DNA from 2 places in the Gordonia sp. NPDC003585 genome. Region 1 is predicted to be linked to the other one. Evidence: predicted binding sites of a transcription regulator. Region 1 holds the regulator's gene; the other holds the start of a gene.
What was found. Region 1 encodes LexA, which represses DNA repair genes until DNA is damaged. Its sites were predicted from a motif close to CGAACANNTGTTCG; they were not measured.
Positions count from the first base shown of each region.

Region 2: recA (recombinase RecA) is a predicted target of LexA. The motif match lies at 1,820-1,833, and genes of this name have one in related genera.

Region 1 is NZ_JBEXMX010000147.1:42-5,191, forward strand. Features, by position in the region: partial or broken gene ABZW74_RS23735 (hypothetical protein) at 1-386, shown strand, start outside; gene lexA (transcriptional repressor LexA) at 493-1,200, shown strand; gene ABZW74_RS23745 (putative PEP-binding protein) at 1,772-3,487, opposite strand; gene ABZW74_RS23750 (DeoR/GlpR family DNA-binding transcription regulator) at 3,777-4,547, shown strand; gene ABZW74_RS23755 (1-phosphofructokinase family hexose kinase) at 4,544-5,150, shown strand, end outside.
Region 2 is NZ_JBEXMX010000029.1:44,131-49,827, reverse strand. Features, by position in the region: gene ABZW74_RS10275 (amino acid ABC transporter permease) at 1-62, shown strand, start outside; gene ABZW74_RS10270 (regulatory protein RecX) at 59-583, opposite strand; gene recA (recombinase RecA) at 589-1,632, opposite strand; gene ABZW74_RS10260 (reverse transcriptase family protein) at 2,068-3,126, shown strand; gene ABZW74_RS10255 (DUF3046 domain-containing protein) at 3,131-3,325, opposite strand; gene ABZW74_RS10250 (nucleotide disphospho-sugar-binding domain-containing protein) at 3,316-4,518, opposite strand; gene ABZW74_RS10245 (PspA/IM30 family protein) at 4,521-5,342, opposite strand; gene ABZW74_RS10240 (helix-turn-helix transcriptional regulator) at 5,450-5,697, opposite strand, start outside.

The DNA.
Region 1 (5,150 bases):
CGCACCGCGTCGAGGTCGGCGCGACCCCCGGCATCGGCGCGTCGGCGCGACCTGCCGGGCTGGTCTGCCCGATCGGCCGGCCGGTCGGCCGCGTGATGCCGCGCGGCGCGGGCTGCGTCCGCAGCGGCGTGCCGGCCGCCTTACGAGTGGTGACAATGGTCGAGTCCACGCTGGTGCGGGCGCGGCCCGAACGGGTGAGTGTCGCGCTGGTCATGCTGGCCTCCGGGGGTGCTCGTGGCGGTTGTGCCGGGTACTCGGGCAGTTCGGCGAACGCGCTGTCGAGGACGTTCGACGGCCTCGATCACGTGTTCGATGAACTGATGTTCGAGTTGTACCACGCCCGACCGACAAAGTCGCGCCACACCTCGAACAAATGTTTGAAGTGATCGTCGCGCTCCGCTAGGCTCGGGCCCACGGACATGTCAACACCCGCCGCCGACAACCAGCCGATTCGCTCTCAAGCGAGGCGGCGACAGAGAGGAATCCGAGCAGATGAGCGACTCACGGCCCAAGCGCACCGGAACTCGGAGCGATGATCGCGACCAGGACGCTCCCATCGATCCTGCCGCCGCCGAGGCGTCGCTGACCGCGCGTCAGCGCGGCGTGCTGGACGTGATCCGGCAATCGGTGCGCGAACGTGGCTATCCCCCGAGCATCCGCGAGATCGGCGACGCGGTCGGACTCACCTCGACATCGTCGGTCGCCCACCAGCTGCGCACGCTGGAGCGCAAGGGACTGCTCAAGCGCGACCACAACCGTCCACGCGCGGTCAACGTGCAGGACGCAGATCCGGCCGCGACCAACGCGGGAGGCGATCCGCTGCCGACGCCGACCTTCGTGCCGGTGCTGGGCAGGATCGCCGCCGGTGGACCGATCCTCGCCGAGGAAGCGGTCGAAGACGTGTTCCCACTCCCCCGCGAACTGGTCGGGGACGGCTCACTGTTCCTGCTGCGGGTGGTCGGCGAATCGATGATCGACGCCGCGATCTGCGACGGCGACTGGGTGGTCGTCCGCCAGCAGAGCGTGGCCGAGAACGGCGACATCGTCGCCGCGATGATCGACGGCGAGGCCACCGTGAAGACCTTCAAGCGCAAGAACGGACACGTCTGGCTCATGCCGCACAACGAGCTGTTCGAGCCGATCCCCGGCGACGACGCCGCCATCCTCGGCAAGGTTGTGACGGTGATGCGCCGGATCTGAGGGCAAGTACACCCCGTCGGATATCTGTACCTTTCAACCCGACCGTGGACCTGGCCAGAAACCTCAGCTGTGGCCAGAAACCGCTGGGGCGCCTCGGGTTTCTGGCCAGACACGCGGTTTCTGCACTCACGCAGCGCCGACGATGCGCCGGGGACACCATCTCGCCCCCGCACAGACAACCCATCCCGAGTGCTCGCATCTGCGCGCGTCTCCCATCCGCGCGCAATGCATTACGAGCAGATGGGAGGAATGCGAGCACCTGTTCCGTCGAGCCCGCTAACGTCGATCGGCGCGTTCCGCGGAACGCGCCGCACGGACGCGGCACCCGCAGAAAGCAGGGGAAGAAACTTCCTCCCCTACCCTCAGAGTCCTCCCCTACAAATTTCTCGGGGACGACTGTGAACCCCGGGGAAGAAACTCTTCCCCTAGATTTTGCGGCACCACACTGACGCATTTGCCCGGGTCAGCGACCTGGGCGCCGCCATCGACAGCGGAAGCACAATCCGTTGAAGTTGTGCCCGGAATCCGGGCACAACTTCATACGGAACCACGGACAGCCGAAGTCTTCGTCTCAGACGGCAGGAGAGAGCGGGGTGGCTGCGGCGTCGAGCACCGACGTCGCGGCCTGACGCGCACCGGCCGGATCCGCGGTTGCCAGTGCTGCAGTGGCGGCTTCGCGGCACGCGTCGAGGGTGACCTCGGCGAGCCGCGCGCCGACGCCGGCCGCGGCGACCGGTGCACTCGAGAGCGAGGTCACCCCGAGCCCGGTCAGCACGCATGCGAGGTTGGGGTCGGCGGCGGCCTCCCCGCACACCCCCACCGGCTTGCCCAACGTCTGACCTGCCGACGCGACCTCGGCGATGAGCTTGAGCACCGCCGGTTGCCACGGGTCGGTCAACGACGCGAGGTCCGCGGACATCCGGTCGGCGGCCATCGTGTACTGCGTCAGATCGTTGGTGCCGATCGATACGAAGTCCACCTCCGCGAGGATGAGCGGCGCCAGAATCGCGACGGCGGGGATCTCGACCATCACTCCGGCGGTCATCCCCCGCGCACGCACCTCCTGCGCGAACGCCGCTGCTTCCCGGGCGCTGGCGATCATCGGTGCCATCACCCACGGTGTCGATCCGGTTTCGGCTGCGGCCCGCGCGATCGCATCGAGTTGGTGCGCTCGAATCTCCGGGTTCTCCACCGCGATTCGGTCGCCACGAACTCCTAGCGCCGGATTTGCCTCGTCTTTGTGGTTGACGAACTTGAGCGGTTTGTCGGAGCCCGCGTCGAGCGTGCGAACCACGACCTTCTGCCCGGGAAATGCCTCGAGGACTTCGCGGTAGATGCCCGCCTGCTCGTCGACCGTCGGCTCGTCGGGGCGGTCGAGGAAGGCCAACTCGGTGCGGAACAGCCCGATCCCTTCGACGGGGTATCCGGTGGCCGTGCGTGCCGACGCCCCGTCCGCGACGTTGGCGAGCACCGAGACCTCGTGTCCGTCGGCGGTGCGCCCGGGCCCGTGCCAGGCGGCGACCGCTTCCGCACGCCGACGACTGGCATCGACCTGTGCTCGCGCCGTCGCCTCGTCGGGGCCGATGGTGATGGTGCCGAGCGTGCCGTCGATCAGCACGGGGGTTCCGGCCGGCACCGTCGTCAGATCCGATACCGCGACCACACAGGGAATCCCGAGTTGCCGGGCGATGATGGCGGTGTGACTCGTCGGGCCGCCGAGCCGGGTGACGAGGGCGACGGTGGTCGCCGGATCGAGTCCGGCGGTGTCCGCGGGCGCGAGATCGTCGGCGAGCAGGACAGACGGTTCGATCGGTTCCGGCACACCTGGTTCGGGCAGGCCGAGAAGTTCGGCGAGGACGCGGTCGCGCACGTCGTTGAGGTCGGTGACTCGCTCGGCCATGAGCCCGCCGAGCTTGGTGAACATGGTGGCGAACTGTTCGGTTGCCGCAGCCGCTGCCGCAGGCGCAGGCGATCCTTTGCGAATCAGTCCCGACGCAGCGCCGATCCACCCGCGATCCTCGGCGAGTCCGGCGGTGGCGGCCAGCACTTCGGCGGCTGCACCCGAGCTGTGCGATGAGCGGTCACGGAGTCGGCCGGCGACCATCCCCGCCGCGGCGACAAATCTTGCCACCTCGGGTTCGCGCTGGTCTTCGGGCAGTTCCGTGTTTGCACCCAGGGCGTCCGGGTCGTGGTCGGGGCGCTCCCCGGGCCAGATCGCCGGCCCGTAGGCCAGCCCGCCGACGACCGGCGTTCCCTCCAAAATGCCTCCCGCTAGCGTCTCGGTCACTGCGACCCCTCTCGTCTTCGAGTTCCGCTCCGCCAATCGGCGGCACGGCCGCACATACACGACTCAGTTCTACGCGATTCGTGTCCGGGCTCACCGTCGAGCTGCATTGCGTGACCGATGACCGGCTTTCGAATCTCTTGTGATCAAAGTTACAAGAAATGCTTGACTTGTCAACGCAAACAGGCGTAAACAAATAGATATCAACACTCAAGGCCACACAGATCAACACAACCACACGGGAATCGCAGACAGATCCACCCGGATGTCCCATCGAGAGATCGGAGCGGTGTTGTACGCCGAAGAACGCCAACAGGCGATCGCCGAACAGGTACGCGCGAACGGACGCGCCTCCGTCGCCGCACTCGCCACCAGATTCGAGGTGACGAGTGAGACCGTCCGCCGTGACCTGGCCGCCCTCGAACGGGCGGGCCATCTGCAGCGGGTGCACGGCGGTGCGGTGCGCGCCGGGGTCATGCGGGTGATCGGCGAGCGCGGAATCGACGAGCGGCAGGTCACCCAGACCGACGAGAAGGCCGCCATCGGCCGTGCCGCAATCCGCTTTCTCCCACCCGACGGCGGGTCCGTCTTCTTCGACGCGGGTACCACCACCTTCCAGGCCGCCTCCGCGCTGCCCACCGACCGTCGTCTCACCCTGATCACCAACAGCCTCCCGATCGCCGGCCTGCTGGCCAACCACAATTCGGCCAACCTGCACGCGATCGGCGGCCGCGTGCGCGGTCTCACCCAGGCGACCGTCGGCGCCGAAACCGTTGCGGCGCTCGAACGTCTACGGGTCTCGACCGCTTTCGTCGGAGCCAACGGCATCAGCGAGGCGCACGGATTGTCGACTCCCGACCCTGACGAAGCCGCGGTCAAAGCGGCAATGGTCCGCGTCGCGCAGCGGGTTGTGGTCCTCGCCGACTCGTCGAAGATGAACCGCGAAGACCTGTCCGGCTTCGCCGATCTCGACGACGTGGACGTCCTCATCACCGATTCGGGTGTTGATCCAGGCTTCTCCGCGGCGTTGTCGGCCCGGGGCATCGACGTGGTGATCGCATGATCCTCACCGTCACACCCAATCCCAGCCTCGACCGCACACTCGAGTTGCCCGGGCCCCTCGACCGAGGCGAGGTCCAGCGCGCCGTCGCAACCCGAGCCGAGGCCGGCGGCAAGGGCATCAACGTGTCCCGCGTGGTCGCCGAGGCCGCAATCGCGACCCGTGCGATCCTGCCCGCACGCGACGGAGATCCGCTGCTGCGGGCCCTCGACAGCGTCGGGCTGCCGTACGAGACCGTCGCGGTCGACGGAGAAATCCGGTCCAACATCACCATCGCCGAACCCGACGGCACCACGACCAAACTGAACGCACCCGGAACCGAACTCGACGCAGGACAGCTCAGCGCTCTCGGTGATCTCATCCGGACCCACGCGGCCGACGCCGTATGGGTCACCCTCTGCGGCTCCTTGCCGCCGGGAGTTCCGGTCGACTGGTATCGCACCGTTGCCGACGACCTCTCCGACCTCGGATGCCGGATCGCCGTCGACACGTCCGGGCCTCCGCTGCACGCAGCGGCACTCGGGTCCGTCGACCTGCTCAAGCCCAACGAGGACGAGCTCGCAGAGGTGACCGGTGCCGATGGCGAGGTCTTCCGACGCTCTGCGT
Region 2 (5,697 bases), on a different contig from region 1:
ACGCCGCCGCGATGGAGAACATGCCGTTCATTGCCAAGTCGTCGCGGTCAACCGGCACTTAGGGCGTGTCTCCTAGGCGTACCTCGAGCTCCTCGGTCACGACGTCGATCGCCATCGACTGCGCGTAGCCCCGCCGAACCAGCATGCCGACCAGCCGGCGAAAGGCCTTGTCGCGCTCGGCCGGGTCGGCAGCCACGCGCTCGGCCGCGGAAGGGGTCAGTTTGCGCGCGACGAGGCTCGCGGCCATCGCCCGTTCGTCGTCCGGGTCCACCTCCGCGAGGGTGGCGCTGATGGTGGATTCGTCGATTCCCTTGGCCCGCAACTCGTGCCGTAGTGCCACCCGACCGCGGCCCGAATGCGCGTGCCGCGAGCGCACCCATTCCGTGGCGAAGTCGGTGTCGTCGATGAGCTGGTGACGGTCGAGCCGAGCCATCACGTCGGCGACCGTGTCCTCGTCAAAACCCTTGCGCGCCAGCCGCTGCGCCATTTCTTGGCGAGAACGCGCTCGGACCCCGAGAAGCCGTAGCGCCGCGTCCCAGGCACTGGGACCGGTGGGCTCCTCGGGGTCCGAGGCGTCGGTCATCCGGTTCAGAACTCCACCGGGGCAGGTGCGACATCGTCGGCGTCGACGACCGCGCCGATACCCAGTTTCTCTTTGATCTTCTTCTCGACCTCGTCGCGGATGTCGGTGTTCTCGAGCAGGAACTTGCGGGCGTTCTCCTTGCCCTGGCCGAGTTGATCGCCCTCGTAGGTGAACCACGAGCCGGACTTGCGGATGAAGCCCTCGGCCACGCCCATGTCGATCAGCGAGCCCTCCTTGGAGATGCCCTGGCCGTAGAGGATGTCGAACTCGGCCTGCTTGAACGGCGGCGCCACCTTGTTCTTGACGACCTTCACCCGCGTGCGGTTACCGACCGCGTCGGTACCGTCCTTCAGCGTCTCGATGCGCCGGACATCCAGTCGCACAGACGAATAGAACTTCAGCGCCTTGCCGCCCGTGGTGGTCTCCGGCGAGCCGAACATCACGCCGATCTTCTCGCGGAGCTGGTTGATGAAGATGGCCGTGGTCTTGGAGTTGCTCAGCGCCGAGGTCATCTTGCGCAGCGCCTGGCTCATCAGGCGGGCCTGCAGGCCGACGTGGCTGTCTCCCATCTCGCCCTCGATCTCGGCGCGCGGCACGAGCGCGGCCACCGAGTCGATGACGAGGATGTCGAGCGCACCCGAGCGGATCAGCATGTCGGCGATCTCCAGTGCCTGCTCGCCGGTGTCGGGCTGCGACACCAGCAGTGCGTCGGTGTCGACACCGAGCCGGGCCGCGTAGTCGGGGTCGAGCGCATGCTCCGCGTCGATGAAGGCCGCGATACCGCCCTGCGCCTGCGCGTTCGCCACGGCGTGCAGCGCCACGGTGGTCTTACCCGAGGACTCCGGTCCGTAGATCTCGACGATGCGTCCACGCGGCAGACCACCGATGCCGAGCGCGACGTCGAGCGCGATCGAGCCGGTCGGGATGACCTCGATCGGCTGGCGGGTCTCCTCTCCGAGCCGCATCACCGATCCCTTGCCGAAGTTCTTGTCGATCTGCGCGAGAGCCAGGTCGAGAGCCTTCTCGCGGTCTTGCGGGGCTGGTGCCATGGGGTTTCTCCTCCGTTGTCCGGCAGGTGACTTCTGTCCGGCTGGTGATTTCGATGTCCGGGATTTCACGTCTGCACGTTATCTGCGGGCTATGACAAAACTGTTCTTCTGCGGCATTGCGTTCTTCTGTGACACTCTCTTGGACGCGAGAGCCTCGCTCCCGGTTCCCTCTGACCCACAGCATGGACGAACACGTGTTCGATGGCAAGGCGACACGCGCGTCAGATCTGCCCGAGTCCCGACGATCGGTTAGCGTCATCTGCGTGGTGGGGCAGGTCGGGGCGAGAGTGGATCAATCGATCCGTCTCAGGGGCAACCCCTGGGTACATTCCACAGTTGGTCTCTGCGTCCGACGCCGGACGGCACGCTTCGCGTGCTTCACGGCGCCGCTGCTGCACGTTCCGGTCATCCCGACCGGCCCTCATCCGTGAGGCCTTGCGCCGATGGCAACAACCCGAGCACCGCGGCCACCCGATCGACCTGCCCGGTCCGGCACCGATCGATTCCCTCCCCTACGAACTGCCCGTCCTCACCGGTGTCGACGATGTCGCGGCCTGGCTGGCTCTCACACCGGCGGAGGTGGATTGGTTCGCCGACCGCGGGTCGTGGCTGACCACAGCACGCCCGGCCCTGCGGCACTATCGGGTGTCCCACCGCGAAAAGCGCACCGGCACAAGGATCATCGAAGCACCCAAACCCATGTTGCGGGAAACACAGCGCCGGATCCTGCGCCGTCTCGTCCAACGGATTCCGGCGCATCCGGCTGCGCGCGGCTTTGTTCCCGGCGGCTCGACCGCGGCCTTCGCGTGGGCGCACAGCGATCGACCGGTGGTCCTGCGCGCCGACCTTCGCCATTGTTTCGAGTCGATCACCGTGTCGCGGGTCCGACACGTGTTCGCGCAGGCGGGATATCCGGCGGGTGTCGCACGGGTACTGGCCGAACTGTGCACCACCACAACCCCGCCCGACCAACTCGTCGGCGTCGACCCCGCGCACGCCGGGTTGCTGCGCCGACGCCATCTCCCGCAGGGTGCGCCGACCTCACCGCACCTGGCAAACCTGGCCTTGCGCAGGCTCGACCAACGACTCGACGGATACGCCCGACGAAATCAGTTGCGTTACACACGATATGGCGACGACCTGGCAGTCTCCGGGGATGCCATGGACGCCGACCGCGCGCTGTGGACGCTGCTCCGGATCGTCGAGGACTGCGGGTTTGTCGTGCACCCGGAGAAGGTGCGCATCATGCCGGCGCACCAGCGTCAGCGCCTGGCCGGCCTCGTGGTCAACGACCGCCCGCAGGTGTCGCGCGAAGACTACGACCGGCTGCGGGCCTTGCTGCACAACGCGGCCCGGCACGGCCCCGAATCACAGAACCACAGCGCCCACCCGGATTTCCGCGCGCATGTGTACGGCCTCATCGCCTGGGTCGGCGCGACCTCCGAAACCCGACGCAGACGTCTGCTGGACATGGCCGACCACGTGCACTGGTAGGCGCCTACCACCGTTGCTTCGGCACGTCGAAGTCCCGGCAGATGGCCACCCACACGTCGCGTGGGTCCTCCCCGTCGTCGATGGCCTGTGCGCCCGTGCGGCCACCGAACTCGGTCAGCACATGGTCGACAAGGATCGAATCTGCCGACGGCACACCGAATTCCGCAGTCATCAGATCGGTGAACTCGGTCAGGCGCACGGTCCCACCCTACGTTCCCTCCCGGCGGCGATGGCGACCACGTGTCGTGCCACCGCGACCGGGTCGACGACATCCGCGTTGGACGCGCCGATGCGCCGTGCAGCGTCGGTGAATCCGGGATCGGCAAGGATCGTGCGGGCGGCATCGGTGATCGCGTCGGCGGTGACCGGGCGCACCAAACGACCCGCCCCCAGACGGTTCACCCGGTTGGCGAGTTCCCACTGGTCACCGCCGCCCGGCACCGTCACCACCGGCACTCCGGCGAGCAGCGCCTTGGCCAGCATCCCGTGCCCGGCACCGCACACCGCGAGGTCGGCGTCGGCGAGGATCTCGTCTTGACGGCCCAGGCCGGACACCACCGTCATGTTCGGGTGCCCGGTAACCACATCCGGCGGGTCGAGCGACGAAACCACCACGCGGACCGGCGATTTCAGCTCCGACAACCCGCGCAACGTCGCCGTCACCATGTCCTGCGCTCCGGTGACCGCGGTCGACGGCGCGACGATCACCAGCGGCCCGGGCCCCCTCGGCGCGTCGAACGACTCGTCGGTGGGCTCCCACAACAGCGGTCCGATCAGATGGGTGCGAGCCGGCCAATCCGGCCGATACACCTCCAGTCCGGGAAGCGTCGCCACAAATCGGGCGTCGGGGCAAGACCCGGCGCCGGTCAATCCGACGGTGGCGCGGGCGCTCTCCCGCTGCCGCTCCCCCTGACGGACCGACGTGGCGCTCAAGGCGCGCATCGCGCTGTCACGTAACCGTCCGCGAACGCCGGTGCCCGCAGCGAGTCCCGAGCCGACGGGTGGCAATCCCTTCGACGGCAGATACAGCGGGTGCGGCGACAGCTCGATCCACGGCAGCCCACACATCTGGGCCGCCCAACCGCCTGCCACGGTGATGACGTCGGAGATCACCAAGTCGTGATCACCGCTGTCGATCAACGGCCGGAGAGCAACCGCCATCCTGGCCGCACGCGCGGACAACTTCTCGCCGGCATCGGCATCATCGTCGTTCTCGGCCACGGCGAGTCCAGGCAACTCAGTGATGTCCACCTGGCGCCGACGAGCCGCATCCTGCCATCGCAGGCCGGTGAAGACGGTTGGCGCATCGCCTCCGGTGGCGAATCGCTCGGCCAGCGCAAATGCCGGAAAGGCATGTCCCGCATCGGGACCCGCGACTATCGCAACGCGCAGCGTCAGCTACCCGCTTGTCCGGGCTCTTTGGTGACCGACGGAGGCGCCGGAGCCGCGGCGGGCGGCGCAACCGCGCCCTGAGCGCCCGCGGACGGGAGGGCCTCACCGCGCATGCTCGCACGGATCTGCTCCAGTCGTGAGTGTCCGGCCATCTGGATGCCCGCCTGCTCGACCTCCGCCATCCGACCCTGCACCGAGTTCTGGGCCAGCTCGGCCGACCCGAGTGCGTTCGCGTATCGACGTTCGATCTTCTCGCGGACCTGGTCGAGGTTGGGGGTGTTGCCCGGCACCGACAGCTCGCTCATCTGATTGAGCGAGGCGCTCACCTGCTCCTGCATCTTCGCCTGCTCCAGCTGGCTGAGCAGCTTCGACCGCTCGGCAAGCTTCTGCTGCAGGACGAGTGCGTTGCGTTCGACCGCCTTCTTGGCCTGCGCGGCGGCCTGCAGCGACTGATCGTGCAGTGATTTCAGGTCTTCGACGCTCTGCTCCGCGGTCACGAGCTGGGCAGCAAATGCCTCCGCGGCGTTGGTGTACTCGGTCGCCTTCTGCGTGTCACCGGCGGCCGCGGCCTGATCGGCCAGCGTCAGCGCCTGCCGGGTGTTGGCCTGCAGCTTCTCCACCTCTTCGAGCTGGCGGTTGAGCTTCATCTCCAGCTGACGCTGGTTGCCGATGACCGACGCGGCCTGCTGACTCAACGCCTGGTGCTGACGTTGCGCATCCTCGATGGCCTGCTGGATCTGCACCTTGGGATCGGCGTTCTCGTCGATCTTCTGGTTTCCGAGTGCCATCAGGTAGCGCCACATCTTCACGAACGGGTTCGCCATGCTCGTCGTCACTCCAATTCAGCGGTAGAGAACTTTGCACCCCAATTTAGCGTCTGAGACGGCGCAATGGTGGCGGCGTCATCTGCTTGACGCCGTCGGAGACGGTCTCAGGCTGCGGCGAGTGCCGTTGCCTTGCGATGATCGGCCGGGGCCGGGATGACCACGGTGGACTCGAACTCGGAGCCGGCCAGTTCGGCAGGCCGCATCGCGTTGCCCGCGTCGAGGAGCAGATCGGCGATCTCCACGTCGAGCGCATCACAGATGGCCGCGAGCAGTTCGCTCGACGCCTCCTTCTGTCCGCGCTCCACCTCCGAGAGGTAGCCGAGGCTCACCCGGGCGTCGGTGGACACCTCGC